3 regions of the Serratia sp. FDAARGOS_506 genome follow, and region 2 is predicted to be linked to each of the others. Evidence: predicted binding sites of a transcription regulator. Region 2 holds the regulator's gene; each other region holds the start of a gene.
What was found. Region 2 encodes CRP, which controls carbon source genes, mostly activating them, when cyclic AMP is high. Its sites were predicted from a motif close to ATGTGANNNNNNTCACAT; they were not measured.
Positions count from the first base shown of each region.

Region 1: a site for CRP is predicted at 2,257-2,274, ahead of deoC (deoxyribose-phosphate aldolase). Genes of this name have one in related genera too.
Region 3: a site for CRP is predicted at 3,067-3,084, ahead of EGY12_RS00550 (YfcZ/YiiS family protein). Genes of this name have one in related genera too.

Region 1 is NZ_CP033831.1:3,081,741-3,091,719, reverse strand. Features, by position in the region: gene EGY12_RS15005 (phosphatase PAP2 family protein) at 1-619, shown strand, start outside; gene ybjG (undecaprenyl-diphosphate phosphatase) at 625-1,230, shown strand; gene EGY12_RS14995 (hypothetical protein) at 1,268-2,104, opposite strand; gene deoC (deoxyribose-phosphate aldolase) at 2,317-2,997, shown strand; gene deoR (DNA-binding transcriptional repressor DeoR) at 3,151-3,915, shown strand; gene EGY12_RS14980 (HAAAP family serine/threonine permease) at 4,893-6,191, shown strand; gene EGY12_RS14975 (L-serine ammonia-lyase) at 6,284-7,651, shown strand; gene EGY12_RS14970 (helix-turn-helix transcriptional regulator) at 7,706-8,359, opposite strand; gene EGY12_RS14965 (FKBP-type peptidyl-prolyl cis-trans isomerase N-terminal domain-containing protein) at 8,356-9,744, opposite strand; gene EGY12_RS14960 (hypothetical protein) at 9,741-9,979, opposite strand, start outside.
Region 2 is NZ_CP033831.1:1,141,273-1,151,251, reverse strand. Features, by position in the region: gene EGY12_RS05805 (aspartate aminotransferase family protein) at 1-1,011, shown strand, start outside; gene EGY12_RS05800 (YccS/YhfK family putative transporter) at 1,052-3,130, opposite strand; gene crp (cAMP-activated global transcriptional regulator CRP) at 3,181-3,813, opposite strand; gene EGY12_RS05790 (OsmC family protein) at 4,196-4,603, shown strand; gene EGY12_RS05785 (phosphoribulokinase) at 4,642-5,511, opposite strand; gene EGY12_RS05780 (YheU family protein) at 5,663-5,896, opposite strand; gene EGY12_RS05775 (hydrolase) at 5,893-6,873, opposite strand; gene EGY12_RS05770 (LysE family translocator) at 6,993-7,595, shown strand; gene EGY12_RS05765 (PhzF family phenazine biosynthesis protein) at 7,606-8,388, shown strand; gene tauA (taurine ABC transporter substrate-binding protein) at 8,503-9,498, shown strand; gene tauB (taurine ABC transporter ATP-binding subunit) at 9,508-9,979, shown strand, end outside.
Region 3 is NZ_CP033831.1:47,037-57,015, reverse strand. Features, by position in the region: gene ccmI (c-type cytochrome biogenesis protein CcmI) at 1-570, shown strand, start outside; gene mlaA (phospholipid-binding lipoprotein MlaA) at 599-1,357, shown strand; gene fadL (long-chain fatty acid transporter FadL) at 1,474-2,814, opposite strand; gene EGY12_RS00550 (YfcZ/YiiS family protein) at 3,220-3,516, shown strand; gene fadI (acetyl-CoA C-acyltransferase FadI) at 3,712-5,022, shown strand; gene fadJ (fatty acid oxidation complex subunit alpha FadJ) at 5,022-7,187, shown strand; gene sixA (phosphohistidine phosphatase SixA) at 7,576-8,058, shown strand; gene smrB (endonuclease SmrB) at 8,126-8,656, opposite strand; gene prmB (50S ribosomal protein L3 N(5)-glutamine methyltransferase) at 8,827-9,759, shown strand; gene aroC (chorismate synthase) at 9,825-9,979, shown strand, end outside.

The DNA of each region.
Region 1 (9,979 bases), 1.9 Mb from region 2:
CGGCCTGCTGTTCCTGTGGCTCTCCCGCAACGAACAGCTGGACTGGGCGATCAGCAACTATTGGTACGATCCCGCCAGCGGGCATTTCCCGTGGCAAAACAATTATTGGCTGGATCTGATCAACCACCGCCTGCTGAAGCAAATAGTGATCGTTGGGGCGGTGCTAACGTTGTTTTGGGGTATCTATCGCCGCAACGCGCGCCTGATCGTGACCATGCTGTTGATCGGTATCGGCCCGTTGGTGGTGGGCATTCTCAAAGCCACCAGCGCTCACTCCTGCCCGTGGGATCTGATCGAGTACGGCGGCAAGGCGATGTCCTTCCCGCTGTTCGGCGCGGTACCGGCACAGCCGGGCCCCGGCCGCTGCTTCCCCGGCGGGCACGCCTCGAGCGGTTTCGCGGTCATGGCGTTGTTTTTCCTGTTTTATCCGCAGCGTCCGCGCCTGGCCTGGTGGTGCTGGTGCGGCGGCATTGCGCTCGGCATGCTGATGGGCTTTGGCCAAATCATGCGCGGCGCACATTTTCTTACCCATAACCTGTGGGCAGGTTGGTGGGTTTGGTTAAGCCAGTTGGCTATTTATTGGACGGTTAGCGGCTATTGGCGCCGCAAGACGAGGTAACGGTTATGGAACAGTTGAACCATTTTCTTTTCGCCTGGATCAATGCGACCCCGGCGTCTCCCGAGTGGATGATCGATTTCGCCACCTTTTTGGCGCGCGATCTTATCATCATCGTGCCGCTACTGATCGTCGGCCTGTGGCTGTGGGGGCCGCAAAGCCAGCTGGTTTCGCAACGCCAGGTGGTAGCAAAAACCACTATCGCGCTGCTGTTCGCCATGCTCGCCGCCGCCGCCATCGGCGCACTGCTGCCGCATGAGCGCCCATTCGTCGCCGGTGTCGGCTATACCTTCCTGGCACATGCGCCGGACAGCTCGTTCCCGAGCGATCACGGCACCGCCATCTTTACCTTTGCGCTGGCGTTCCTGTTCTGGCACCGGGTCTGGTCCGGCGTGCTGCTGATGATCGTCGCCGTCGGCATCGCCTGGTCACGCGTTTATCTCGGCGTGCACTGGCCGCTGGATATGGTCGGCGGTTTCCTGCTCGGCCTGGTCGGCTGCCTGTTCGCCCAGCTGGTGTGGAATCTGTTCGGCGATGTCATCGCCGACAAGCTGTCGCGCCTGTATCGTTTCCTGTTCGCCTTCGCCATCCGACGCGGCTGGGTGAAAGAGTAACTGCACAACATGACCGGGGCGTTACCGCCCCGTTATTTCACACCACGCCGGTGGTCACGCAGAACGCCCGCGTTTTTCCCGCTCCCAGCATCATTCCTGCCTCTCCCTCCAGCGCATTCGGACGAAAGTTCGCCGGTTGGATAAAAGCCAGCAACCGCCGGTTGCCCCGAACATCGATGCGCCGGAGACCATAGTTGAATTGCCCGGTGGCGAAGCGCGTCACATAACGCCGGCCTTGCGGCGCCAGCATAAAGAACTCGGCCTGATCCACATAGCGCGACAGATCATCGGAGCACAGCAGTTCCTGCCCAAGCGCATCCCCCAACAGCGCCGGCGCTGGCAGGTTCTGGCGGAATACCGCGTCGGGAATGCAATCGTAGTTAAGGCGACACACATAGCGCAGCGGCTGCGGCCGATCGGCCAGGTTGGTGACCGTCATCTCAATGGCGAACTGCGCGCTCTGCGCCGCCAGACGCAGCGCCGGGCCGATACGCCAACCCCCACCCGCCCGCTCCCCCTCGCCGCACAACGTCAGCTCATCGCCCGCCAGCTGCAGCCACACGCGTTGCATCTGCGGCGGCATACCGTCCTGATTCGGCCAGGCGGAACAGAACGCGGCATTGTCAGCGCGCTTTCTTCCTGCACCCCGTACGCTGCGGCGGCCCGACTTCAGCGAATAACCGTCAAACTCAGCGTCCCAGATCGCGAGACCCTGATACGGTAAAACCGTCAGTGCGCCACGGTGATTCGCCAATGTCAGCATCGGCCCGCGATCTGCACAGCGATGCGCGCTCACCGCGAAATCCGCATTGCGGAACAGTTCCTCCCGACGCGCCCCGAAAGCTTCAGGAGCCAGATCGATGTTGATCTTCATCTTTTTTCCCTCGACGTTTCGCCCGCGCAGGCCGCGAGCCCTAAAATGTTATTTAAATAACAAATAGCACGTCTTTAAGTTATACCTATAACAGGGCGATAGCGACGATCGGATCGACATTTTTAAACATCGCTAGGTTTATCGGCATCTGAATGTTATTATTTTCACATTACCCATCCCGCTTATTGTCTTAACCTCACTAAGGAATCGCGATGACCACCGAAACCATCGACTACGCCAGCTACGTTGATCACACCCTGCTGGCGATGGACGCCACCGAACTGCAGATCGCCAAGCTGTGCGAAGAAGCGCAGCAGCACAACTTCTATGCGGTATGCGTCAACTCCGGCTACGTGCCGCTGGCAGCCCAGTTGCTGCAGGAAAGCACCGTGAAAGTCTGCTCGGTAATCGGTTTCCCACTGGGCGCCGGCCTGACCGTCGCCAAAGCCTTTGAAGCGAAAGCGGCGATCGCCGCCGGCGCGCAAGAGATCGATATGGTGATCAACGTCGGCTGGTTGAAAAGCGGCCTTCTGGACGAAGTGAAAGCCGACATCGCCGCCGTGCGCGAGGTTTGCGCGGCGATCCCGTTGAAGGTAATATTGGAAACCTGCCTGCTCAGCGATGCGCAGATCGTCCAGGTTTGTGAAATGTGTCGCGAACTCGATGTGGCCTTCGTGAAAACCTCCACCGGCTTCAGCACCGGCGGCGCTCGGGAAGAGCACGTCAAACTGATGCGCGAGACCGTGGGCAGCGAAATGGGCGTGAAAGCTTCTGGCGCCGTGCGCGATCGCGCCACCGCCGAGAAGATGATCAAAGCCGGGGCCACGCGTATCGGCACCAGCTCCGGCGTCGCCATCGTATCCGGCGCTCAGCCGGCGGCGGGCAGCTACTGATCGTCGGCATGCCCTGACGGGCACTGCCAATACACTATGATGCGGGACAATACGGGCGGCCAATGCGGCCCGATATTGCCCCGCATTGTTGTGTTTAGCGCCGGACACGCCGGCACGCCCTTTTACCTCTACTACCTGTGGGAAGACGGACCTATGGAAACGCGGCGCGAAGAACGTATCAACCGGTTAGTTCAGGCGTTAAAACGCGCTGACAAGATCCACCTGAAAGAAGCCGCCGTGCTGCTGGGGGTCTCCGAGATGACCATTCGCCGCGATCTGAGCGCCGAACCGGCGGCCGTGGTGCTGCTCGGCGGCTATGTGGTGACCGACCCCCGCAGCAACGGCGTGACCAACTACTTCGTTTCCGATCAAAAAGCCAAGCAGGTGACGGAAAAACGGCGCATCGGCCTGCTGGCGGCGCCGCTGATCAATGAAAACGACACGGTATTTTTCGACTGCGGCACCACCACCCCGGCGATCATCGACGCCATCGCCGACGAGCTGACCTTCACCGCCGTGTGTCATTCGCTGAACACCTTCCTGGCGCTGCAGGACAAACCGAACTGCAAGGTGGTCCTGTGCGGCGGCGAGTTCAAACCGAACAACTACATCTTTTCCAGCGTCAGCGGCCGTAACGAGCTCGATCACATCTGCCCGAACATCGCCTTTATCTCCGCCGCCGGTCTCAGCCTGGAACATGGCGCCACCTGCTTCAACTTCGACGAGCTTGAGATGAAGCATCGCGCCATGGCGATGGCGCAGCAAAAAATCCTGGTGGCCGACCACAGCAAGTTCGGCAAAACCAAACCGGCCTGCATCGGCCCGCTGACGCAGTTCGATCGGGTGATCAGCGATCGTCAACCGGACGCCGACTTCATGGCGTTCTTCAACGACAACGCCATCGCTACCCGCTATTAATCCGCCTTTAGCGCCGTCGCAGCCGACGGCGCACCTCCGATTTCCCCCTATCTCCGCCTAAAAATGAACAAATAATGCGCAATCGATTCGCGTTTTTCACTTATCCTCACGCAACATCAGGTTAATAAAATGCAACAGGTCACCCGAGTGATTATTTTCTTACAGGCTAAACCGGCTGTCAGCTGCGTGAATTAACGACTATTTATGGCTTTTATATGATAAATCGCGCCAAAGGCCGAGATGTTTAAATAAACGGCGGTTTAAGCGATTGCAGCAAATCTCGCCAATCCCTGTTAGTTATCTGTTATTTATATGATGAATGGTTACGCATTTTTATCCGCTAACCACGTAAGTAATTTCCCTTCGTTATTAGCGGCGTTTTTTAATAAAAAACCATTAAAAACAAATGGATGAATTGAGTTTTACTTAAAAACACAATGTGATCTACGTCACTAAAACTGCTTAATCCGGGTTTTTCGCTAGATCCAAAACCACGCATAAAATATATTGCTCGGCTTGCTGCTGAGCACAGCGCTTTATCCGGCTAATTATTGTACAAACCGCATAATCGCAGAAATCTTTATGAGAGCGTTCTCAGCACAAAATCTTACACAAATGTGCAACAAATGCGCGAAAAATCGATAAAAAAGCTGATAACTGCACATATTGCGCATTTGAGAGCAGGATCACGGTTGTTTCTACTGTAAATCGTTATCTTGCCGCCAACAAAAATCGACAGGCAAAGACCTGTCGGCAGCGGTAACGACTTTTATCGCCCGTGACGGTGAAAAGTCTTTAGTGAATTACCCGGCGCTGTGCCTTGGTAATGAACGCAATAAACAACCAGGGGGACGCCAAAACATCCCCGCAAGCAACACCTGATTCTTACCGCAAGCGTTGCCTGAATAGGACGTTTGACGGTTTAACCTTAAGTTTTGCCTTTTAATTTTAAATTCGTGTTCACTTCGGAGATATTTATGGACACTACACAGACCGGCACAATTGCCTCTGCGGCCTCGGGCTCCAGCAGTACCTGGCGTAAAACGGATACCATGTGGATGTTGGGCCTGTACGGCACCGCCATCGGCGCAGGCGTCCTGTTCTTGCCAATCAACGCCGGCATCGGCGGTTTGATTCCTCTGATCATCATGGCCATCATCGCTTTCCCGATGACCTTCTTTGCCCACCGCGGCCTGTGCCGTTTCGTTCTGTCCGGCAAAAATCCCGGTGAAGACATCACCGCCGTGGTAGAAGAGCACTTCGGCATCACCGCCGGTAAACTGATTACCCTGCTGTACTTCTTCGCCATCTACCCGATTCTGTTGGTTTACAGCGTGGCGATCACCAACACCGTCGACAGTTTCATCACCCACCAGTTGGGCATGACGTCGCCACCGCGCGCCATCCTGTCGCTGATCCTGATCGTCGGCCTGATGACCATCGTGCGCTTCGGTGAGCAGGCCATCGTGAAAACCATGAGCATCCTGGTCTTCCCGTTCGTTGCGGTACTGATGCTGCTGGCGGTGTATCTGATCCCTAACTGGACCGGCGCCATCTTCGAAAACGTATCGCTGTCCGGCAGCGGTACCGGCATGGGCCACGGCCTGATCATGACCCTGTGGCTGGCGATCCCGGTAATGGTGTTCTCCTTCAACCACTCGCCGATCATCTCCGCCTTCGCCGTCGCCAAACGCGAAGAGTACGGCGCAGACGCCGAGAAAAAATGCTCCCGCATTCTGGCTTATGCACACATCATGATGGTGCTGACCGTGATGTTCTTCGTGTTCAGCTGCGTGCTGAGCCTGACGCCGGAAAACCTGGCGGAAGCCAAGGCGCAGAACATCTCGATTCTGTCTTACCTGGCTAACCACTTTAACAACCCGATGATCGAGTACATCGCGCCGGTTATCGCCTTCGTCGCCATCACCAAGTCGTTCCTGGGCCACTACCTGGGCGCCCGTGAAGGCTTCAACGGCCTGGTTGCCAAGTCGATGAAGAGCCGTGGCAAAACCGTCAGCACCGCCAAGCTGAACCGCATGACCGCTATCTTCATGCTGGTGACCACCTGGATCGTCGCCACCCTGAACCCAAGCATCCTGGGCATGATCGAAACCCTGGGTGGCCCAATCATCGCCATGCTGCTGTTCCTGATGCCGATGTATGCCATCCGTAAAGTGCCTGCCATGCGCAAGTACAGCGGCCACATCAGCAACGTGTTCGTGGTTGTGATGGGTCTGATTGCTATCTCTGCTATCGTGTTCAGCCTGCTCGGCTAATCACGTCCGGCCGGCGCCGCTGCGCGCCGGCCCTCCCGCACACCCCCATTTCCCGTATTCACCGCCTGAAACCTGAAGAAGGAGGCGAGACCATGGTCAGCGTTTTCGATATTTTCAAAATTGGCATCGGCCCATCCAGCTCCCACACCGTTGGCCCGATGAAAGCCGGCAAACAGTTCGTCGACGATCTGATCGCCCACCAGCAGCTGCAGGACACCACCCGCGTGGTGGTCGACGTGTACGGTTCGCTGTCGTTGACCGGTAAAGGTCACCACACCGATATCGCCATCATCATGGGCCTGGCCGGCAACCTGCCGCACGACGTGGACATCGACAGCATTCCGGGCTTTATCCGCGACGTCGAACAGCGCGGCCGCCTGCCGCTGGCCAACGGCCATCACGAGGTGGATTTCCCGCTGCACGGCGGCATGAATTTCCACAGCGACAACCTGCCGCTGCACGAAAACGGCATGCGCATCCGCGCCTTCGCCGGTGAGCGCCTGCTGCACAGCAAAACCTATTACTCGATCGGTGGCGGTTTCATCGTCGACGAAGAGCACTTCGGCCAATCCGCCGAGGGCGCCACGCCGGTGCCCTACCCGTTCAAATCGGCGCACGATCTGCAGCAGCATTGCAAAGACACCGGGCTGTCGTTGTCCGGCCTGGTGATGCAAAATGAGCTGGCGCTGCGCAGCAAGGCGGATATCGACGCGCACTTCGCCGACGTCTGGCAGGTGATGAGCGCCGGCATCGAACGCGGCATCAACACCGAAGGCTTGCTGCCCGGCCCGATGAAAGTGCCACGCCGCGCCGCCGCGCTGCGCCGCATTCTGGTGACCGGTGATAAGAACAATATCGACCCGATGAACGTGGTCGATTGGATCAACATGTTCGCGTTGGCGGTCAACGAAGAGAACGCCGCCGGTGGCCGCGTGGTCACCGCGCCGACCAACGGCGCCTGCGGCATCATCCCTGCGGTGCTGGCTTACTATGACAAGTTCATCCGTCCGGTAAACGCCAACTCCTACACCCGCTACTTCCTGGCGTCCGGCGTGATTGGCGCGCTGTACAAGATGAACGCCTCCATCTCCGGTGCCGAAGTGGGCTGCCAGGGGGAAGTGGGCGTAGCCTGCTCGATGGCGGCGGCCGGATTGACCGAGCTGCTCGGCGGCAGCCCGGCGCAGGTGTGCATCGCGGCGGAGATCGCCATGGAGCACCATTTGGGGCTGACCTGCGATCCGCTCGCCGGCCAGGTTCAGGTGCCCTGCATCGAGCGCAACGCCATTTCCGCCGTCAAGGCAGTCAACGCCGCGCGCATGGCGATGCGCCGCACCAGCGAACCGCGGGTTTGTCTGGATAAGGTGATCGAAACCATGTACGAGACCGGCAAAGACATGAACGCCAAATACCGCGAAACCTCACAGGGCGGGCTGGCGATCAAGGTCGTGGCCTGCAACTGATCGTTACGGAGGGGCACTTAAGGCGCCGGCCGGTCCGATTTGGCCGGCGCCGTCTCAATGCCGCTCCTTCCCTGCCGCAATGCCCGGTTGAATGCCGGCTCTAGCGCCCACGGCGCTGTGCCGCAGCCAACCGTAAAGCTCGGCATTACGCCGGAATCCCATCTTGCGCATCACGCTCATCTTGTGATTGCTGACGGTTTTCACGCTGATGTCCAGCATCCGTGCGATTTGCGTTACTCCCATCTCCCGCGTCATGCAGCGCATGATCTCCTGTTCGCGCAGCGTCAGGCCCCGGTGTTGGCATACGCAGCTCCTGCCACAACCCGGCCGGCCCGGCCATTTGCTGCGCCGCTCCAGCTCGGCACTCACCTGATACAGCGCCGAGACCAGCGACGTATCGTGGTAGATAACCCCGGCCTCCAGCGAGCAACGGTTCCCGACGGTGCGTTTGTGCCGCCCCTCCGGCGTTCGCAACGAGAAATACAGTGTCTTGCGCCCCGCGGCCTGCGCCTCAAAGAAGTGACAAAAACAGCTTTGCACGCCAGGGGGAAAATAGCAGAACACCAGATCGGCCTCGTGAACCTGCTGCGCATCCAGTAACAGCGTGCGCTTGCCGTAAGTGCTGAAATGAAGCGCCAGGGCCGCCTGCCAACCGGCGCTGAAGTAGCGGTTTTCATCAAATAGCGCGATTTTTATCATCGTGTTCATCCCTGCCTCCCCGCCGTTCCGGCTTCCCGTTTAACCGCCTGGCCGCCCTTTGCCGGTGCCTGACTGTTGTCGATGCGTAATTCATAAATCATGGTGGCGTTAGGTGGCACTTTCGGCGGGTAGCCGGTTTCGCCATAGGCCAGCGCCGGCGGCACGACCATCGTCAGCGAACCGTGGTTGTGCAGATGGCTTATCGCCTCCCGGAACAGCGGCGGATACTCGGACAGCGGTTGCGACAGCACCTTGCCGCTCAGTTCCATATCCTGGATCATCGTGCCGTCGGTCAGCTTCTCCTTCACGACCACATCGACCACCGCCGTTGGCGCCAGCGCGCCCTCCCCGGCGTAATCCACCCGATACCAAAAGCCCATCGCCGACTGCTTGACACCCTTTTGTTGACTGAACTGCGCCAGGTAATCTTCATCACGCCGCCGCTGTTCGTTAACGCGTTTCTCACGCGCGGTCACGGCGGCGGCATCCGCCTGCGCCGTCAGCGTATTCAGTTCATCCTGCGGCAGTTGCAAACGCCCCGACACGCTATCGATGACGCCCGCTAACAGGCTGTCGCGATCCACCTGGACGCCCCAGCTTTGACGCTCCGTCACGACACTCTGAATATCCCTTCCCAACGCGCTGCCCGCTGCGTAGGACAAACGTTTCCGTTCATCCTTCAACTGTTCCGGCGTCATCTCCCATTGCAGCCGTTTATGCAGCGCCAACAGTTCTTCGCGCGTCTGCTGGGTCACTTTCTGCTCACCGGCCAGCTTCTGCTCACTTGCCTCCAACGCGGCGCGCAGAGTGTGCAGCTCCTCCTGGTGCTCGCGCTGGCGTTGTGCAAGCGTCTGTGCCGATGCCTGCGCGGCGGACTCCAGCTCGGTGACGCGCCGTTCAGCCTGCATCGCCGCCGCTTTGGTTTTAGCGGTTTCCTGCGTCGCCTGACGCAGCAGCGCTTCGGCGCGCTGGGCATCGGGCGAACCGCGCCAGGCGGCGCCCAGCCCAGCGATCCACTGCCGCAGCGTTGACGAATCAGGCAACGTCGCGACGGAGGGTGCTGCTTTTTCCTCCCGCAGCGCAGCAAGTTCCTGGCGCAACATCGTCAGTTCCATTCTCTGGCGCGCCAACTGTTGGTCACGCGCCAATAATTCCTGGCTCAGCGTAAAAGCTTTGGCCGGTGAAGCAGGCAGGTTGGTGTCCGACGGACGCTTTGCCGGCTCACGCTTTTTTTGCCCCGCCCCGCGGTCGGCGGGTGCCGTGTTTTCACTCTTCGCCCCGGTATTCTGCCGTTGATACTGCTCGGCAAACTGCAGCAGCGCCGGCACGCCGTCGTCCGCCTGCGCGACGCCGGTGAACAGCAGAGCGACACAGCCCAGCAGGCGCAGCTTCATTTAACCTGCTCTCCGCGATCCGCCAAGCCGGTCAACACCGCCTGATTCACCCCGGCGCAGAGATAATTGACCTTGTAGCGATACAGCGCATCCACCGTCTCCTGCGTGTCGCCGTTTACCCGGGCGCGCAGGTTGGCGTACTGCGAAGCGCCGCTCATCAGGCTGTCGAAGGCCTGTTTATAGCGCTGATACTGTTTCTCGTTGATCGTGCGCAATGCACCCAGTTGCTCCTGGC
Region 2 (9,979 bases):
GGCGAGACTCTGTGGCATACCAGCAACGTCTTCACCAATGAACCGGCGCTGCGCCTGGCAAGCAAACTGATCGACGCCACCTTCGCCGACCGGGTGTTCTTCGCCAACTCCGGCGCAGAGGCCAACGAGGCGGCGTTCAAACTGGCGCGCCATTACGCCATCACCCGCCACAGCCCGTACAAAACCAAAATCATCGCTTTCTATAACGCGTTTCATGGCCGCACGCTGTTTACCGTGTCGGTGGGCGGGCAGGCCAAATACTCCGACGGGTTCGGGCCGAAGCCGGCTGACATCGTGCATGTGCCGTTCAACGATTTGGCGGCGGTGAAGGCGGTGATGGACGACCACACCTGCGCGGTGGTGATGGAGCCGATTCAGGGCGAGGGCGGCATTACGCCGGTCGACGCCGGTTTCCTCAAAGGCGTGCGCGAGCTGTGCGACCAACATCAGGCGCTGCTGGTGTTCGACGAAGTGCAGAGCGGCATGGGGCGCAGCGGCAAGCTGTTCGCCTATATGCATTATGGCGTGACGCCGGACATCCTCACTACCGCCAAGGCGCTGGGCGGCGGTTTCCCGGTCAGCGCCATGCTGACCACCGAAGAGATTGCGTCGGTGATGCAGGTGGGCACCCACGGCACCACCTACGGCGGCAACCCGCTGGCCTGCGCGGTGGCGGAGGCGGCGCTGGACGTGATCAATACGCCGGAGGTGCTGAGCGGCATCGAGCAGCGTCATGCGCTGTATGTGCAGGCTTTGCAGCATATCGGCGATAAATACGGTATTTTCACTGCGATTCGCGGCATGGGATTACTGATTGGCGCCGAGCTGACGCCGCATTATCACGGCAGAGCGCGCGACTTTCTCACCGCCGCCGCTGCGCGCGGGTTGATGATCCTCAACGCCGGGCCGAACGTGATCCGTTTCGCGCCGTCGCTGGTGGTCGAGCTGCAGGATATCGAGGCCGGCATGGCGCTGTTCGAGCTGGCGGTGCAGGATGTGATCAACGTCTGAAGCCCATGCGGCATCTAACGGGGCACGGCAAGCCGCGCCCTTATTGATCGCGCAGTTTGCGCTTCAGCCAGATGCCGTGGTGCGGGCGCTGGCGCCAGGCCAGCGAGGAAATGGTGTGCATCACGCTTAGGTGCGACAAAATGCGCCGCAGATGGCGCTCCATCTCGGTGACGGGCATTTCCGGATGCAGATCCGGCGGCTGCATGATGCCGCTGTTGCCGCTGCTCGGGCCGTCGTATTCCAGCCGCTGTTGGCAGCTTTGCAGCGCGATTTCACAGGTTTGCAGATACTCTTCCGCCAGCTTCGGCGTCAGCATGTAGTGCTCGCGCGCCAGAATGGTCATGGCGTTCAGGTGTTCGACGATGAACTGGCTATGCGTGACCCACAGCCGCATGTCCGCCAGATAGTTTGAGGCGAACCCCGGTTCCTGCATCGCCTGATTGAGCGAGGTGAACAGTGCGTTGTGCGCCTGGTTGACCTGCATGCGGGTATAGGCCAACGCGGTCGCGTCCGGTTCCGGTTGCTTCAGCATCAGCCGCAGCGCGGCTTGATCGTTCTCCAGCGCCTGATGGGCATTCTTGCGCAGCAGCCCGCTTTGCCACTGCGGCCACAGCCAAATGGTGCCGCCGAACGCCAGCACGCAGCCGATCAGCGTATCGATCAGGCGCGGTACCAGAAAATGCGAGCCGTTCAGCGCCAGCAGCTGCAGGGTGTAAACCGCCGTGACCGTAAAGCCAATCACCGACAGCCCGTAGTTCTTGCGCGAAACCAGGTAGGCCAACAGCGTGATCACCAGCATGATGCTCAACGTTTCTCCTTCCGGCAACTGCAGCTGCAGCAGCCCGGCCGCCAGCAATAGCCCGGCAATCGTGCCCAGCGCACGGTGCTGAATACGCACCCGGGTGGCGTTATACCCGTTTTGGCTCACCAGCATGATGGTGAGCAGGATCCAGTAAGGTTTCGGCAGGTTGAATACCGCCCCCAGGCTGCTGCCGACCGCCAGCGTGACGCCCAGCCGCGCGGCGTTGCGCAGGGCGGTGGATTTGAACGACAGGTAGCTGACCAGCGCCGGCCAAAACGGCAGGCGGTGCTGGCCGGGCATCAGGTCGCGGCGGTACAGCGGATGCTGGGTGCGCAGCAGGCGGGCGATGCGGCTGAAGTGGTAATAACAAAACTGGCCGACCGGGTTATCGGGATGCTGCGCCGCCATTTTTTCCAGCGCCGCCAGCTCGTGGGCCATGGAGAAGCGCTTCGAATGTTGATGATAGAGAATATCGTGCGCCACCACGCGCAGCCGGCCGGCGATCACCTGAGCATTGCGGCGAATGATCGCTTCGGCCTGGCTCTGTTCCACCAGTTTTTGTACCTCTTCCGGCAGATGGAGGCTGACGGTGATGTGCTCCTGCAGGTCCATCGCCACCTGAAAGGCGCGCTGCAGGCGCTTTTGCTCGAGGTTGTTGGCGTGCGGCAGGAAATTAAGCTGTTGGTACAACAGGCTGATCAGATCCATCACCTTTTGCTGGCGCACCAGCAGCGGCGGCAGCGCGGTTTGCGGATCGGTGTGCTGGGTCAGCAGTGAGTATTTGGCTTCGAAGTAGTCCGCCAATTCCAGATAGAGCTGGCTTAGCGTCTCGCGCATCGGTTGCTCTTTCCACAGCTTGAACCAGAACCAGGTGAATAAGCCGTACCAGGCGGTGCCGATCGCGTACAGCAGCGGCGCCTGCCAGATAGGCACCGTGCCGGCCGTGCTGAGGGCGAATATGGCGGCTACCAGCGCCGCCGGCAACAGCCGGGCGTGCAGCGGGCTGATTTCGCCGGTGACGCCGAGCAGCAGCGCCAGGCCCAGCATCAGCGCCGGCAGCGGCACGTGCCACAGCAGAGCCTGTTGCAGCAGAACGCTGCTGAAGGCGAACAGCGAACCGCCGACGATCAGCCGTTTAAAGAAGCGTTTATGCGGCGTGTCCAGACCGGCGATATTGCAGCAGGCGGGCACGAGGGAGAACATCAGGCCGAGCTGCAGCTGGCCTATCAGCAGGCCGAACAGCACCGGCAGGCACAACACCAGCGTTTGTCGCAGTGCGTAGTTGATTTCCGGGTGGTAGATCAGGCGGCGCCACATGGCAGAGAGCAGGCAAAAAAACGGCGCAGATTGCGCCGTTTCTTCAGGGATTAACGGGTGCCGTAGACGACAATGGTTTTGCCGTGGGCGGAAATCAGGTTTTGATCTTCCAGCATTTTCAGAATACGGCCAACGGTTTCACGCGAGCAGCCGACGATCTGGCCGATCTCCTGACGGGTGATCTTGATCTGCATGCCGTCCGGGTGAGTCATGGCGTCGGGTTGCTTCGCCAGATTCAGCAGGGTTTGCGCGATGCGGCCGGTAACGTCCAGGAAGGCGAGGTTGCCCACTTTTTCGGATGTGACCTGCAGGCGGCTTGCCATCTGTGCGGACAGACGCATCAGGATGTCCGGGTTCACCTGGATAAGCTGGCGGAATTTCTTGTAGGAAATTTCGGCCACTTCACAGGCGGTTTTCGCGCGAACCCAGGCGCTGCGCTCCTGGCCTTCTTCGAACAATCCGAGCTCGCCGATGAAATCCCCCTGGTTAAGGTAGGACAGGATCATCTCTTTACCTTCTTCATCCTTGATCAGCACCGCAACGGAGCCTTTCACGATGTAGTAAAGCGTTTCGGCCTTTTCACCTTGGTGAATCAGCGTACTCTTCGATGGATATTTGTGGATATGGCAATGAGACAGGAACCATTCGAGAGTAGGGTCTGTTTGCGGTTTGCCGAGAACCATTCGCTGTTATCCTCTGTTGTTATCGCTGCCTTGTGTCACAGGGGTCAGAGTTCCCTGTAAAACCCGCCTGTAGCCGCAGTCATGAGCGAGGGCTACCGGCAAGTTTTGAGGCGTGTCATAAAAATACGCTGTCGCTCTAGCATATTAACTTGCCGTAAGCGCTGCAAGCTACATTCTGTTAACATACCGGTAAAGGAGCCTTTCTCTGGGCGTTTCCCTGAAATTCAGTGTCCCGGAAAGATTTATTGCGGCTCTGTTTGTAGCACAGAGTAAGGCGGGTGTCTCGTGTTGTCTCGCTTCAGCATGATTAGCATCAGGTTACGTTGCCTGTTTCTATGCGAAAGCGTACTCTGATTTTAAGAAATCAACCGGAGTGACCAGAATGCAGGCAAGAGTTAAATGGGTGGAAGGGTTAACGTTTTTGGGTGAATCGGCCTCCGGCCATCAGGTGTTGATGGACGGCAACGCCGGCGATAAAGCGCCCAGCCCGATGGAGATGGTGCTGATGTCGGTGGGCGGCTGCAGCGCGATCGACGTGGTGTCCATCCTGCAAAAAGGGCGCAACGACGTGCGCGACTGCGAGGTGAAGCTGACCTCCGAGCGCCGTGAAGAAGCTCCACGGTTGTTCACCCATATCAACCTGCACTTCATCGTTACCGGCCAGGATCTGACCGACAAGATCGTCGAGCGCGCGGTGAACCTGTCAGCGGAGAAATATTGCTCGGTGGCGCTGATGCTCAACAAGGCCGCTACAGTGACCCACAGCTTCGAGATCCGTCAACCGGCGTAATCGAGACGGAGCGCGGCCTGGCGCCGCGCTCAACGCATTTATTCGATCTTCTTGCCTTCCAGCAACCGCTGCACCAGCGGCGCCATGATCAGCTCCATCGCCAGCCCCATCTTGCCACCCGGCACCACTAACGTATTGATGTGCGAGATAAACGAGCCCTGCAGCATCGCCAGCAAATAGGGGAAGTCTATCTGATCCAGCCCGCGGAAGTGGATCACCACGAAGCTTTCGTCCAGTGAGGGAATCGCCTTGGCGGCGAACGGGTTGGAGGTGTCCACCGTCGGCACGCGCTGGAAGTTGATGTGGGTGCGCGAGAACTGCGGCGTGATGTAGTTGATGTAATCTTCCATCGAACGCACCACCGAATCCATCACCGCTTCGCGAGAGTGGCCGCGCTCGCCGGTATCGCGGATCAATTTCTGGATCCACTCCAGGTTGACGATCGGCACCACGCCGACCAGCAGATCGACATGTTTGGCCACGTCATGGTGATCGGTGACAACGCCGCCGTGCAGCCCCTCGTAGAACAGCACGTCGGTCGGCGCCGGCAGCGGCTCCCACGGGGTGAAGGTACCCGGTACCTGATTGTAGGGCACTGCTTCGTCGTAAGTGTGCAGATACTTGCGCGAGCGCCCGGTGCCGTTCTTGCCATAGTCGATAAAGCTCTGCTGCAGCAGGCCGAAGTCGTTGGCCTCGGGGCCGAAATAACTGATGTGTCTGCCCAGATCGCGTGCCTTGCGGATCGCCGCGTCCATTTCCGGCCGGGTGTAGCGATGGAAACTGTCGCCCTCCAGCTCGGCGGCGCGGATGTTGAGCTGTTGGAAGATCTTACGGAACGCCACGCTGGTGGTGGTGGTGCCGGCGCCGCTGGAACCGGTCACCGCGATAACGGGATGTTTGGCAGACATGATGGTTGTCACTCCGTGTTGAATGCGCCGGCGTCGGGGATTATTGTGGCTCTTGTTGACGCTCTCTATCTCTGGGTAAAAATGGCGCGCGCTGGTTTGCAATGCCCCATTGTTACCTGATTTTTTTCGTCAGTCATAGAACCGAACGCCACTAAATTTCTTCCTGCCCGGCGCGGAACTGGCCGCGCGGCATGATGTTGACGCTCTCGTGCAGTTCTGACCACACCAGCACCACTTCGCCGTTTTTCAGCTGGCGGCGCACGTCCTCCACCTTTTGTTCCAGCGAGCGTTCGTGTTCGCCATAGTCGGTGCCTTCGCGCAGTACAAAGGATTCGATCAGGCTGTTCAGGGTGTCGGTTGCCAGTTCTTGCCAGGGAATGATCACGTCGGAATGTCCAGATAAGGGGAAAGCCAGGCCGGAATGCGATGCTCCAGCCACATGTGCGGTTTTTTCAGCGTGCCGCCGACGAAGCCGACGTGGCCGCCGAACTCGGTCAGCTGATATTCGATATTGCGCGGCAGGCCGGCGATGTCGGGGATCACCTCATGGGTCATGAAGGGATCGTCCTTCGCATGGATGATCAGCAGCGGCGTCTGGATAGCCGGCAACAGCGGCAGGGCGCTGCAGCGGCGATAATAGTCGATAGCGTCGCTGAAGCCGTGAATGCGCGAGGTGATGGCGTCGTCGAATTCGCGGATACGGCGCAACCCGTTCAACTGTGACAGCTTGAGCGGCAGAGTGTCCGGGTAGTGTAACAGTTTGCGGGTGGCGTTTTGTTTCAGCTGCCCCAACAGGTAGCGCTGATAAACGCGGGAGAAACCTTTCTCCATGCGGTAGGCGCAGGGCTCCAGCATCAGAGGCGCCGAGACCACCACCGCCGCCTGCAGCAGGCTGTCGGCGCCTTGCTGCGCCAGATAGCAGGCCAGCATATTGCCGCCAAGCGAAACGCCTACCGCTGCGGTCGGCACCTCGCCGTAGCTGTCGCGCAGCCAGCGCAGGAAGAAGCGCGCATCTTCGGTTTCACCGGAGTGGTAGATGCGCTGCTTGCGGTTGGGTACGCCGCTGCAGCCGCGAAAGTGCATCACCACGCCGAGCCAGCCGCGCTCGCGCCAGGCGTTGAGCAAGCCATGCGCGTAGGGGCTGTAGAAGCTGCCTTCCAGGCCGTGGAACAGCACCGCGCGCGGTTTGTCGCGCGCCTGCGCCGGATCTTCGCTCCAGGCGAGATCGACGAAATCGCCGTCGGGCAATTCCAGCCGTTGCCAATGCGGCTTCAATAATACGCGGCGGCGCACCAGCCGCGGCAACAGCGTTTGCAGGTGCGGGTTACTGGCCCCGGTCAGAGGGCGAAAGGTGTTAGGCATAGGCTGAATAAAAATGTTGTGGGCGGCTATTGTGAGATCCCTAGCGCACTGTTAGCTTCAATACCAAGAATTAACAATGATACTGCAAAAAAGCGCCTTGGGTGAGGAGCACCCGTGCCATGGAACCGAGTTTATTCCTTTCGATGTTAGGCTTCCTGTGGGTCGCCGCCATTACCCCCGGCCCCAATAACCTGCTGTTGACCACCTCTGGCGCTAACTTCGGCTTTATGCGATCGCTGTGGTTGATGGTCGGCATCATGCTTGGCATGCAAAGCATTTTGCTGCTGGTGGCCTTTGGCGTCGGCAGCCTGATCCTGGTCTACCCGTCGCTGCACCTGATCCTGAAAATCCTCGGCAGTCTGTACCTGCTGTGGCTGGCATGGAAAGTCGCCACCGCTGCCTATGAGAAACTGGAAACCGACGTGGCGCCGCCGCAGCCGGTGCGGTTATATCAGGGGTGGCTGCTGCAGTTCCTCAACCCGAAAGCCTGGCTGATGGCGCTGGGGGCGGTGGCGAGTTTCAGCCTGGCGGGCGATAAGTACAACGGTTCCATTGCGGCGATCGCGCTGGGCATTTTGGTGGTCAACATCGTCGCCGGCATTATCTGGCTGGCGTTCGGCACCGTGATCGGCCGCCTGCTGCGCAGCAAAAAGGCCTGGGTTATCTTCAACGTTTCCATGGGGTTGTTGACCGCAGCCTGCGTGTTACTGATCTGGCATTAAGGAGCGAACGATGGCGGAAAATTATTATCACGTGGTTGCCTTTACCGGCGAAGGGCTGCGCGGCAACCCGGCCGGGGTTTGCCTGCTGACGCAGCCGCTGCCGGCGGAGCGGCTGCAGGCGATCGCCAACGAGATCGGCCTGCCGGAAACCAGCTTTGTCTGGGATGACGGCGATATGACCGCCATCCGCTGGTTTACCCCGGAACGCGAGGTCGATCTTTGCGGCCACGGCACCCTGGCGGCGGCACATGTGATGTTCAGTGCGGTCAATCCGGCACTGCAGGATATCCGTTTCCGTTCGGCCGGTGGCGAGCTGTTTGTTAAGCGCGATGCGCAGGATGGGGAACGACTGGTGCTCGACTTCCCCGCCCGGCCGCCGCAGAAGGTGGCTGAACCGGCGGGCCTTGCGGCGCTGTTGGGCGTGCAGCCGCAGGAGGTGTGGCAGGCGAAAGCGCTGCTGGTGGTGCTGGAAAACGAGGCGCAGGTGCGCGCGCTGCGGCCGGACATCCCGGCGCTGATCGCGTTGGCCGGGCGTGCGGTGATCGTTACCGCGCCGGGTGACACCGTGGACTTCGTTTCGCGCTATTTCACGCTCGACGGCGGTGAAGATCCGGTCACCGGCTCCGCGCACTGCACGCTGATGCCTTACTGGTCGGCGCGTCTCGGCCGTCATCGGCTGCATGCGCAACAGATCTCGGCGCGCGGCGGTGAATTGTTCTGCGAACTGCAAGGGGATCGCACCCTGCTCGGCGGCTATGCTCATGTGTTCCTGCGCGGAAGTATCGCGCTGTAACCCGCGTTTATATTACTCACTGTAATAAAGAAGACTTTTTTATTCTTTTATCGCTCGCCATCGCTCAGATAAAACTGTCAGCAACTGAACAGATTTTTATCAACGGAGCGGAACATGGCGGGCAAACTCTTTTCCTTACGCAACGCGGCGCTGTTGGCGCTGTCGCTCAGCGCAGCCAGCGCCTACGCGGTGGACGTGACCGTGGCGTACCAGACTTCAGCGGAACCGGCCAAGGTGGCGCAGGCGGAAAACAGCTTCGCCAAACAGTCCGGCGCGACCGTTGACTGGCGTAAGTTCGACAGCGGTTCCAGCGTGCTGCGTGCGCTGGCCTCCGGCGACGTGCAGATCGGCAATATCGGCTCCAGCCCGCTGGCGGTGGCCGCCAGCCAGAAACTCCCCATCGAAGTGTTCCTCATCGCCTCGCAGCTTGGCAGCTCCGAAGCGCTGGTGGTGAAAAATGACATCAAAAGTCCGCAGGATCTGATCGGCAAGCGCATTGCGGTGCCGTTTATCTCCACCACTCACTACAGCCTCCTGGCCTCGCTCAAGCATTGGGGCATCAAGCCTGAGCAGGTGAAAATCCTCAATCTGCAGCCGCCGGCCATCGCCGCCGCCTGGCAGCGCGGCGACATCGACGGCGCTTACGTTTGGGCGCCGGTGGTCAACGAACTGGCCAAACAAGGCAAGGTGTTGACCGACTCTGCGCAGGTGGGCGAGTGGGGCTCGCCAACGCTGGACGTGTGGGTGGTGCGTAAAGACTTTGCCGAAAAACATCCCGACGTGGTGACCGCCTTTGCCGCCAGCGCCCTGCAGGCGCAAAAGGCCTACTTGGCGGCGCCGGAACAGTGGCTGAAAGAGCCTGGCAACCTCAGCACGCTGGCGCGTCTAAGCGGCGTGCCGGAAGCGCAGGTGCCGGAGCTGGTGAAGGGAAACCGTTATCTGCCGGTGGCGGATCAGGTTACCCAGCTCGGGCAGCCGGTGGATAAAGCGATCCGCGATACCGCCGAATTCCTCAAGCAGCAGGGCAAGATCCCGCAGGTCGACAGCGACTACAGCGCTTACGTGACCGACCGTTTTGTGAAACAGGTGCAGGCTGCGCCGCAGTCGTAAGGAAGCAGGATGCTAAACGTCAATCATCTTTCAGCAGAGTATCAGGGGCGGCCCGCGCTGCGTGACGTGTCGTTCCAGATCGCCGCCGGGCAACTGGTGGTGGTGCTCGGCCCGTCGGGCTGCGGCAAGACCACGCTGCTGAATTTGATCGCCGGGTTTATCGAGCCTTCAGCTGGCAGCATCACGCTGGATGGAACGCCCGTTCACGGTCCGAGCGCCGAACGGGGCGTGGTGTTCCAGCATGAGGGCTTACTGCCGTGGCGCAACGTGGTGGACAACGTCGAATTCGGCCTGCAGCTGGCCGGCGTCGGCAAGACGCAGCGTCGCCAGGTGGCGGAGCAGATGCTGCAGCGCGTGGGGCTGGCGGGCTATGAACAGCACTTTATCTGGCAGCTTTCCGGCGGCATGCGTCAACGCGTCGGCATCGCCCGCGCTCTGGCCGCCGATCCACGGCTGTTGTTGTTGGACGAGCCGTTCGGCG
Region 3 (9,979 bases), 1.1 Mb from region 2:
AACAAGCAGGCGACGCAGCTGTTGCGGCGCATGATCGCGGAAAATCACGGCGATCCGCGGGTGCTGAGCCTGCTGGCGTTCAATGCCTTCGAACAGGGCGACTTCAAGCAGGCGATAGGCGCCTGGCAGGTGATGCTGCAGCTGCTGCCGGCCAACGATCCGCGCGCGGAAGTGATAAAGCGCAGCATTGCACAAGCAAAAGCCCAGGCCGGCGGAGAAACTGTTAAACTGAATGTGACCGTTTCGCTGTCACCGCAGGCGGCGAAGGCCCTGCCGACGCAGGGGACGCTGGTCATCTCGGTTACCGATGGCGCCAGCCCGGTGCCGGTGGCGGTAAAACAATTGCCGCTGAGCCGTTTTCCGCTGTCTTTCTCTCTGGATGACAGCAACGCCATGATGCCCGAGCGTCTACTCTCGGCACAGCATCAGGTGCAGGTGCGTGTGCGCCTCTCACAGGACGGATTGGCCACGCCGAAGCCGGGAGACTGGTTCGGCGAAAGCTCGCTGCAGACATTCAGCGGTAAAGAGCAGGTTAGCGTTCAGATAAACAAGCAGGTCCCTGAAAAATAAGACCGAACGTGTTTTTATGGAGAAAAATATGAACTTTCGCCTGACTGGGGTGGCATTCGCAACGGTATTACTGGTGGGCTGTGCCAGCGCACCAGACAAAGATCCGCAAGGGCGTTCCGATCCTTTGGAAGGATTTAACCGGACGATGTTCGACTTCAACTACAACGTCCTGGATCCTTATATTCTGCGCCCGGTCGCGGTGGCCTGGCGCGACTACGTGCCGATGCCGGCGCGTAACGGCATCAGCAACTTCACCTCCAACCTGGAAGAGCCGGCCAGCATGGTCAACGCCTTCCTGAAGGGCGACCCTTACCGCGGGATGATCCACTTCAACCGTTTCTTCCTGAACACCCTGCTCGGGATGGGCGGCCTGATCGACGTGGCCGGCATGGCCAACCCGAAACTGGCGCGCGAAGAACCGAATCGCTTCGGCAGCACGCTGGGCCATTACGATGTGGGTTACGGCCCGTACGTGATGCTGCCGGGCTACGGCAGCTTCACCTTGCGTGAAGACGGCGGTGATTTTGCGGATACGCTGTATCCGATGTTGAGCTATCTGACCTTCTGGATGTCGGCGGGCAAATGGGTGGTCGAGGGGATTGAAACCCGTGCTCAGCTGCTGGATTCCGACGGTCTGCTGCGCAACTCCTCCGATCCTTATGTCATGGTGCGTGAAGCTTACTTCCAGCGCCACGATTTCATCGCCAACGGCGGTTCGCTCAAGCCGGAAGAAAACCCAAACGCCAAGGCGATTCAGGGCGATCTGGACGAGATCGACTCGCAGTAATCACGGGCGTTATGCCAATGAAAACCCGCCGCCAGGCGGGTTTTTTATGCCTGCCGTTTGCCGCCGGCATAAAAAAAGCGCCCCGGAGGGCGCTTTGGCTTCTTTCTCAAGCGAGATTAGAAGCGGTAGTTGAAGTTGGCACCGTACAGCCAGGCCTTGCCCACCGAGTTGAAGGTGTAAGGGCCTTCGTTGATGGTGACTTTCTGACCGTGCATGTAGGAAACACCGACGTCGACCGACGCATCTTTGTTGAACGCGTAAGAGGTACCTGCGCTGACCCAGAAGCGGTCCTGATCCGGAATGGAAATGGAACGGTTCTGTGCCGGCACCGGGCTGTCATCGAAGGCGACACCGCCGCGGAAGGTCCAGTTGTCGTCGTAGAAGTAAGTGGTACCCAGTGCAATGCGGTAGGCATCGCGGAAGCCTTCATGCTTCTGGAACAGGGTCTGGCCGTTGTTGCCGGTGGCTCTCAGCTCCTGGAACTGGCTCCAACTGGTGTACGCCAGGCTGTAATGGATGGCCCACTGCGGCGCTACCTTGTTGTAACCGGACAGCTCCCACATTTCCGGCAGGTTCAGATCCAGAGAACCTGGAATGGTGCTGCCGCTGGTGCCCCACGGTAAACCAACGCCCAGCGCCTGGGTAATTGGGTTGTACTGTGCCGGCAGGCTGCTCTTGTAATCGCCGTCGAACTTGATTTTCACTTCAGAGCGATAGGTGAAGCCGTAACGGTTGTTTTCATCCACTTCGTAGAGAATACCGGCGTTCCAGCCGAAGCCCCATTTATCGCCTTTCAGGTGAGAAATCTGGGTATCGCCAGGGATTTGAGCGATCATTCCGGCTTGCTGCTGCGTTAATCTACCGGTTTGTAAGCCTTGAGCGGCCAATAGCTTAGGCAATTCACCGGCGTAACGCTCGAGTTTAGCCTTGGCGTAGACGGCGTCAAAGCCCAGGCCAAAGCTGAAGTGTTGGTCCAGGCGGTAGGCGCCGCTCAGATTCAGGTTCAGGGTTTCCAGATCGGTTTTACCGCCATAGGCGCCCGCGGTGTAGCCGTCGTTGAATTCGGTCGCCAGGCCGTAGTTGCTGGTGACCGAGCCGCCTACGGCGAATTGGTCGTTAATCGGATGAACATAATGCAGGTTCGGTACCCAGGCGGTTGGCGCGATATTTTTCGCATCCAGGCTGGCACCTGAAGGAGATTTGCCGGTGATGTCTACGTCCGGATCGATGAAGACCGCGCCGATGGAGAGTTCCGGGCGGGTATACATCATCAATAATGCCGGGTTGCGGCTCGCGGAGGCCGCCGTATCCGCCATGGCGCCTTCGCCAGAATACGAACGTCCTAAACCAGCTGCTGAGAACTCATTCAGCTGGAATCCTGCGGCAGACACGTTTGAAGAAATAATTGCCACTGCAGCTGCGAGAGCTGATTTAGTCAATAGGTTTTTCTGGCTCATGACCAAAACCTCTTTATGTGTTTATTATTTAAACTATTGTTACACGAGGTAACAAGGAGCGCGGGATTGTAGGGTCCGTTATCGTTCAGACAAATCAGACCAGTGGCTGAAGTATAGGTCTGACCTGTGAAGATGTTGCAAGTTTGTTTTTGAAATATTTCCAACCTGATATCAAAAAAGAGATCCGCTTAACAAAAAGCCAGCGGTAAATAACAAAATTCTCACCATTCCTTAGCAGGTGCTCATTTTTATTTGTGATTTCCATCACTTAAAACACCCAGTAAAAGTAAGTGCTAGTGATTACCGGCGTGGAAGCGTAAAATACCTGCAGAATTTTGTGGCTTTGTGCCGGTGAGTAAAACGGCAATTTGGGCTGATAACCGAGGCCCTTGAGGAGAACCAATCATGTCAGATGCAATTAATAAATGCAGCGCCCAGGAAACCGCCGCGTGTTGCTGCGTGGATGTCGGCACCGTGATGGATAACACCGATTGCACCGCGTCCTACAGCCAGGTGTTCAGCAATCAACAAGATGCGGAAGCGATGCTGGCCGCCCTGAGCGAAAAGGCGCGCGCGGTAGAATCCGATCCTTGTGACATCAGCAGTTGCATTAAACCGGTTGACGGCGGTGTGCAACTGGAGGCCGATTTCACCTTCGCCTGCCAGGCGGAAACCCTGATATTCCAGCTCGGCCTGCGTTAATCCCCGCTTTGCCCCCGGCGCCGTCTGCCGCGCGCCGGGGATTGCCTTCCCCACACCGCCCCGATAGAAAGTGCGCCTGCTCGCAGTTTTGATCTCTGCCGGTTTGCCAAATGTAACCGTTTGGTTAACAATGACCTCATCAGGTCAGACCTCTTTCTGCCCATTGCGCTGACGTTATTCTCTTCAGGAGCATTTATGAGTAAGGCACTGCCGTTGGTGACCCGTCATGGTGACCGCATTGCGATTGTGAATGGACTGCGTACCCCCTTTGCCAAGCAGGCGACTGCCTATCACGGCATTCCGGCGGTGGACTTAGGGAAAACGGCGGTGAGCGAGCTGTTGGCGCGCAGCGGTATCGATCCGCAGCTTATCGAACAGCTGGTGTTCGGCCAGGTGGTGCAAATGCCCGAGGCGCCGAACATCGCGCGTGAAATCGTGCTCGGCACCGGCATGAGCGTTCATACCGACGCCTACAGCGTGTCGCGTGCCTGCGCCACCAGCTTCCAGGCGATCGCCAACGTGGCGGAGAGCATCATGGCCGGCAGCATCAGCGTCGGCATCGCCGGCGGGGCGGACTCTTCTTCGGTCTTGCCGATCGGCGTCAGCAAAGCGTTGGCGCGCACGTTGGTAGACGTCAACAAGGCGCGCACGCTGTCGCAGCGTCTCAAATTGTTCAGCCGGCTGAAATTCCGCGATCTGATGCCGGTGCCGCCGGCGGTGGCGGAGTATTCCACCGGCCTGCGCATGGGCGATACCGCCGAGCAGATGGCGAAGAGCCACGGCATTACCCGCGAGGCGCAGGATGCGCTGGCGCACCGTTCCCACGAGCTGGCGGCCAAGGCCTGGCAGCAGGGGTGGTTGCGCGATGAGGTGATGACCGCCTACGTGCCGCCTTACCGCGCGCCGCTTTCCGAAGACAACAACATCCGTAAAGATTCCAGCCTGGCTTCCTACGCCAAGCTGAAGCCGGCGTTCGATCGCAAGCACGGCAGCGTCACCGCGGCCAACAGCACACCGCTGACCGACGGCGCGGCGGCGGTGCTGATGATGAGCGAATCGCGCGCCAAAGAGCTGGGGCTGCAGCCGCTGGGCTATTTGCGCAGCTTTGCCTTTGCCGCCATCGACGTATGGGAAGACATGCTGCTGGGGCCTTCCTACGCCACGCCGCTGGCGCTGGATCGCGCCGGCATCGGCCTGGCCGATCTGACGCTCATCGATATGCATGAAGCCTTCGCCGCGCAAACGCTGGCCAACCTGAAGATGTTCGCCAGTGAAGAATTCGCCCGCGAGAAGCTGGGCCGCAGCCAGGCGATCGGCGAGGTGGACATGGACAAGTTCAACGTACTGGGTGGTTCTATCGCCTATGGCCACCCGTTCGCCGCCACTGGCGCGCGCATGGTCACCCAGACGCTGCATGAGCTGAAACGCCGCGGCGGCGGGCTGGGTCTGACCACCGCCTGCGCCGCCGGCGGGTTAGGGGCCGCGATGATCGTGGAGGTGGAATGATGAGCGTCGAAAACGCATTGCACGAACAGCGCGCCAAACCGTCGGCCTTTCAGCTGACGATCCGTCCCGACAACATCGGTGTGATCACCATCGACGTGCCGGGTGAAAAGGTGAATACGCTCAAGGCCGAGTTCGTCGAACAGGTAAACGACGTGCTGATCCGGGCGCAGCAGCATACCGCGCTGGAAGGGTTGGTGATCGTTTCCGGCAAGCCGGACTCATTTATTGCCGGCGCCGACATCACCATGATCGCCGCCTGCACCAGTGCCAAAGAGGCGGAAACGCTGGCCAAGAAAGGGCAGAGTACGCTGGCGCAGATCGCCGCTTTCCCGGTACCGGTGGTAGCGGCCATTCACGGGGCCTGTCTGGGCGGTGGCCTTGAATTGGCGCTGGCCTGCCACGGCCGCGTCTGCTCGCTGGATGACAAAACCGCGCTCGGCCTGCCGGAAGTGCAGCTGGGCCTGCTGCCGGGCTCCGGCGGCACGCAACGCCTGCCACGTCTGGTCGGCGCCGCCAAAGCGCTGGACATGATCCTGACCGGCAAGCATGTTCGCGCCCGCCAGGCGCTGCGCATGGGATTGGTGGACGACGCCGTACCACAGTCGATTCTGTTGCAGACCGCCGTCGAGCGGGTGAAACAGGGTTGGAAGCATCAGCGCGAGCTGCCGTGGCAGGATCGCCTGCTCAACGGCCCGCTGGGCAGAAATCTGCTGTTCAGCATCGTGCGTAAGAAAACGTTGGCGAAAACCCACGGCAACTATCCGGCGGCGGATCGCATCATTCAGGTGGTCCGCACTGGGCTGGATCACGGCAGCGCCAGTGGCTATGAGGCCGAAGCGCGCGCCTTTGGCGAGCTGGCGATGACGCCGCAGTCGGCGGCGCTTCGTAGCCTGTTCTTCGCCTCCACCGCGCTGAAAAAAGAGCGGGGCGGCAATGCTCGGCCACACGCCCTGCATCGCGTCGGTATTCTCGGCGGCGGTCTGATGGGCGGCGGCATCGCCTGTGTCACCGCCACTCGCGGGGGGTTGCCGGTTCGTATCAAAGACATCAATGAAACCGGCATCAATCACGCGCTGAAATACAGCTGGGACGTGCTCGGCAAACGGGTACGCAGCAAGCGCATGCGCCCGGCGGAGCGGCAAAAACAGATGATGCTGATCTCCGGCTCTACCGATTACACCGGTTTTGAACAGGTGGATCTTGTGGTCGAGGCGGTGTTTGAAGATTTGGCGCTGAAGCAGCAGATGGTGGCCGAGGTTGAAGCGAACTGCGCGCCGCATACCGTGTTCGCCTCCAATACCTCCTCTCTGCCAATCGGCCGCATCGCCGAAAAGGCCCAGCGGCCGCAGCAGGTGATTGGGCTGCACTACTTCAGCCCGGTGGACAAGATGCCGCTGGTGGAAGTGATCCCGCACGCCGGCACCAGCGAAGAGACCATCGCCACTACCGTGGCGTTGGCGCACAAACAGGGCAAGACCGCCATCGTGGTGGGCGACAGCGCCGGTTTTTATGTCAACCGCATACTGGCGCCGTACATTAATGAAGCGGCGCGCTGCCTGCTGGAAGGCGAGCCGATTGAGTCGCTGGACAAGGCGTTGGTGGACTTCGGTTTCCCGGTTGGCCCAATTACCCTGCTGGATGAAGTGGGCATCGACGTCGGCACTAAAATCATCCCGGTATTGGTCGAGGCACTGGGGCCGCGCTTCGCTGCGCCGGCTGCGTTCGATGCGGTGCTGAAAGACGGGCGTAAAGGGCGCAAGAACGGCCGCGGCTTCTATCTCTACCCGAGCGAAGGGCAGCAGCGGCAGCGGCGTAAACGTGCGGATACCTCATTATATACGCTGCTTGGCGTCACGCCGAAGGCGCACATGTTGCCGGCGACCGTCGCTCAGCGCTGCGTGATGATGATGCTGAACGAAGCGGCACGCTGCCTGGATGAAGGCGTGATCCGCAGCGCGCGCGACGGCGACATCGGCGCGGTGTTCGGCATCGGTTTCCCGCCGTTCCTCGGCGGCCCGTTCCGCTATATGGACGAGCTCGGCGCAGAAAAAGTGGTGAAGACGTTGGAATATCTGCGTCAGCAGCACGGTGAGCACTTCGCCCCGTGCGAGCGCCTGCAGCGCATGGCGCAACAGGGCGAACGCTTTTACCCGCTGGGGAGCTGAACGCAGGGCGGCCCGATTTGCACTATAGTTGCAACAGGGCCGCGTTGTGATCGCCATCACTCCTTGCAACAGCGTCAGCCGGTGAGGCTGTACAGCGAGGCGAAGGCAGCGGTAAGTTAGCTTGACCGCCATCAATAAATTTCATGGCGGCAAGGTTAAAATTTAACCCGTTGAATTGATTGTTCTGTGAGCAATCGAGGTTTGCCTTGGGAGGGTTGCTGTAAAAAACAGCGTTTTCTTTAGGCAAACTTTCAGGCAAAATGCCCGGCCGCCATAAAGAGACGGCGCGTTATCGTTTTAAAGCTTTGGCTTTGGGTTGTAAAACTCGGCGGTACAGCACGCACGGCGTTTCTGTATAGCGTTACTTTGTCAACAACAGCGGTGCAATATGCAAGTTTTGATTATGCGTCACGGAGAGGCGGCGCTCGAAGCAGCCAGCGATGCGGTAAGGCCCCTTACCCTATGCGGCCGCGACGAGTCCCGTCAGATGGCGGCCTGGTTGAACACCAAGTCTGTGGATATTGAACGCGTGCTGGTCAGCCCCTATCTGCGGGCCGAACAGACGCTGGCGACGGTGCGCGAAGCTTTGACGCTGCCGGAGGGCGAAGAAGTGCTGCCCGAGCTGACGCCGGGCGGCAACGCCGAACAAGTCGGCAGCTATCTGCAGGCGCTGGCGATGCAAGGGGTGAGCTCGGTGCTGATCGTGTCGCACCTGCCGCTGGTGGGGTATCTGGTGGCTGAACTGTGCCCGGGCGAGTGCCCGCCGATGTTCGCGACCTCGGCGATCGCCAACGTCGATCTGCCGGCGGACGGCAGTTACGGCAAGTTTGAATGGCAGGTCAGCCCGTCGCAGGTAATGGCCAAAGTGTGAGCCGCGGATGCGGTGCGGAATAAACTCAGGGCGATGTCTGACATCGCCCTGAGTCGTTTCTGCGGCTCTACTCGGCCAGCTCCACCAACAGCAGGATGGCGGCGTTGCCGCCCCATTCCTTTGGCGCCTGGTGGAACGCCAGCACGTCGGGATGCTGCGCCAGCCACAGCGGCGTTTGCTGTTTGAGAATGTGCTTGCCGTGCCCGTGCATCACGCAGGCGCAGTGCACGTGTTCGCGTTTGCAGGCGGCGATCAGCGCCCCCAGCTCCTGTTTGGCCTGCAGTTGGGTCAGGCCGTGCAAATCGAGAAACAGCTCCGGCGAATAATCGCCGCGTCGCAGCTTCTTCAGCTCATACGGGCTGCTGCCGGGGCGCACATAGCGCGTCGGGCCTTCTTCTTCCAGCTGCGGCTGGTATTCATCTGAAAAATAATAGCTGGCATCGACCTGCTCCTGCAGCAGGCGCTGCGGGGCAATCTGTTTGACCTTGGGTTTCGGCGGGCGGTGGACGATGGTGTCCTGGCGCAGCTTTTTCGCGCCCGCCACCGACTCTCTGAAGAGCTGTTGTTCGTCTTTGCTCAGAGGGGGCTTGTTCTTCATGCTTCATTCACCGGAAATCGTTTATTTCGCTAGTTTACCTTGTGAACGAGCGCTGTCGACGCAAAACTCGGGCCAGAGTGAAAAGCGCGAGGGGCAAGCGTGATTTGTCGCGGGCTTCATGGCAAACTATGCGGCTAAATCATGAAACACAGCGCCTGCCGGAGGGCAAATTGGACAAAATTTTCGTCGACGAAGCAGTGAACGAACTGCACACCATTCAAGATATGCTGCGCTGGACGGTAAGCCGCTTCAACGCCGCCAATATCTACTATGGTCACGGAACCGATAATCCGTGGGACGAAGCGGTGCAATTGGTGCTGCCAAGCCTGTTCCTGCCGTTGGACATCCCGGAGGACATGCACACCGCCCGTCTGACCTCCAGCGAGCGCCATCGCATCGTTGAACGCGTGATCCGCCGCGTCAACGAGCGCATCCCGGTCGCCTACCTGACCAACAAGGCTTGGTTCTGCGGCATGGAATTCTACGTCGACGAGCGCGTGCTGGTGCCGCGTTCGCCGATCGGCGAGTTGATCAACGATCGGTTCAGCGCGCTGATCCCACACCCGCCACGCCACATCCTCGACATGTGCACCGGCAGCGGTTGCATCGCCATCGCCTGCGGTTACGCTTTCCCGGAAGCGGAAGTGGACGCGGTGGACATCTCCAGCGACGTGCTGGCGGTGACCGAGCGCAACATTCAGGCGCATGGCGTCGAACACCAGGTGATCCCGATCCGTTCCGATCTGTTCCGCGACGTTCCCGCGATCCAGTACGATCTGATCGTCACTAACCCGCCGTACGTCGATGCGGAAGACATGTCCGATCTGCCGCAGGAGTTCCGCTTCGAGCCGGAGCTGGGCCTGGCGGCGGGCAGCGACGGCCTGAAGCTGGTGCGCCGCATCCTGGCCTGCGCGCCGGATTACCTGACCGACGACGGCGTACTGATTTGTGAAGTGGGCAACAGCATGGTACACCTGATGGATCAATATCCGGACATTCCGTTCACCTGGCTGGAGTTTGAAAACGGCGGCGACGGCGTGTTCATGCTGACCAAACAGCAACTGGTGGATTGCAAGGAACACTTCAGCCTCTATCGCAGCTAAGCCGCATTTCCAGGGCCCGCGCGGCGGGCCTTATAACGATAAAAGACTAACGGTAAGGAGCCGTGATGGCAGGAAACAGTATTGGGCAGATTTTCCGCGTCACCACCTTCGGTGAATCTCACGGGGTGGCGCTGGGTTGTATCGTCGACGGCGTGCCGCCCGGCATTCCGCTCACCGAAGCCGATTTGCAGCACGATCTGGACCGCCGTCGTCCGGGCAC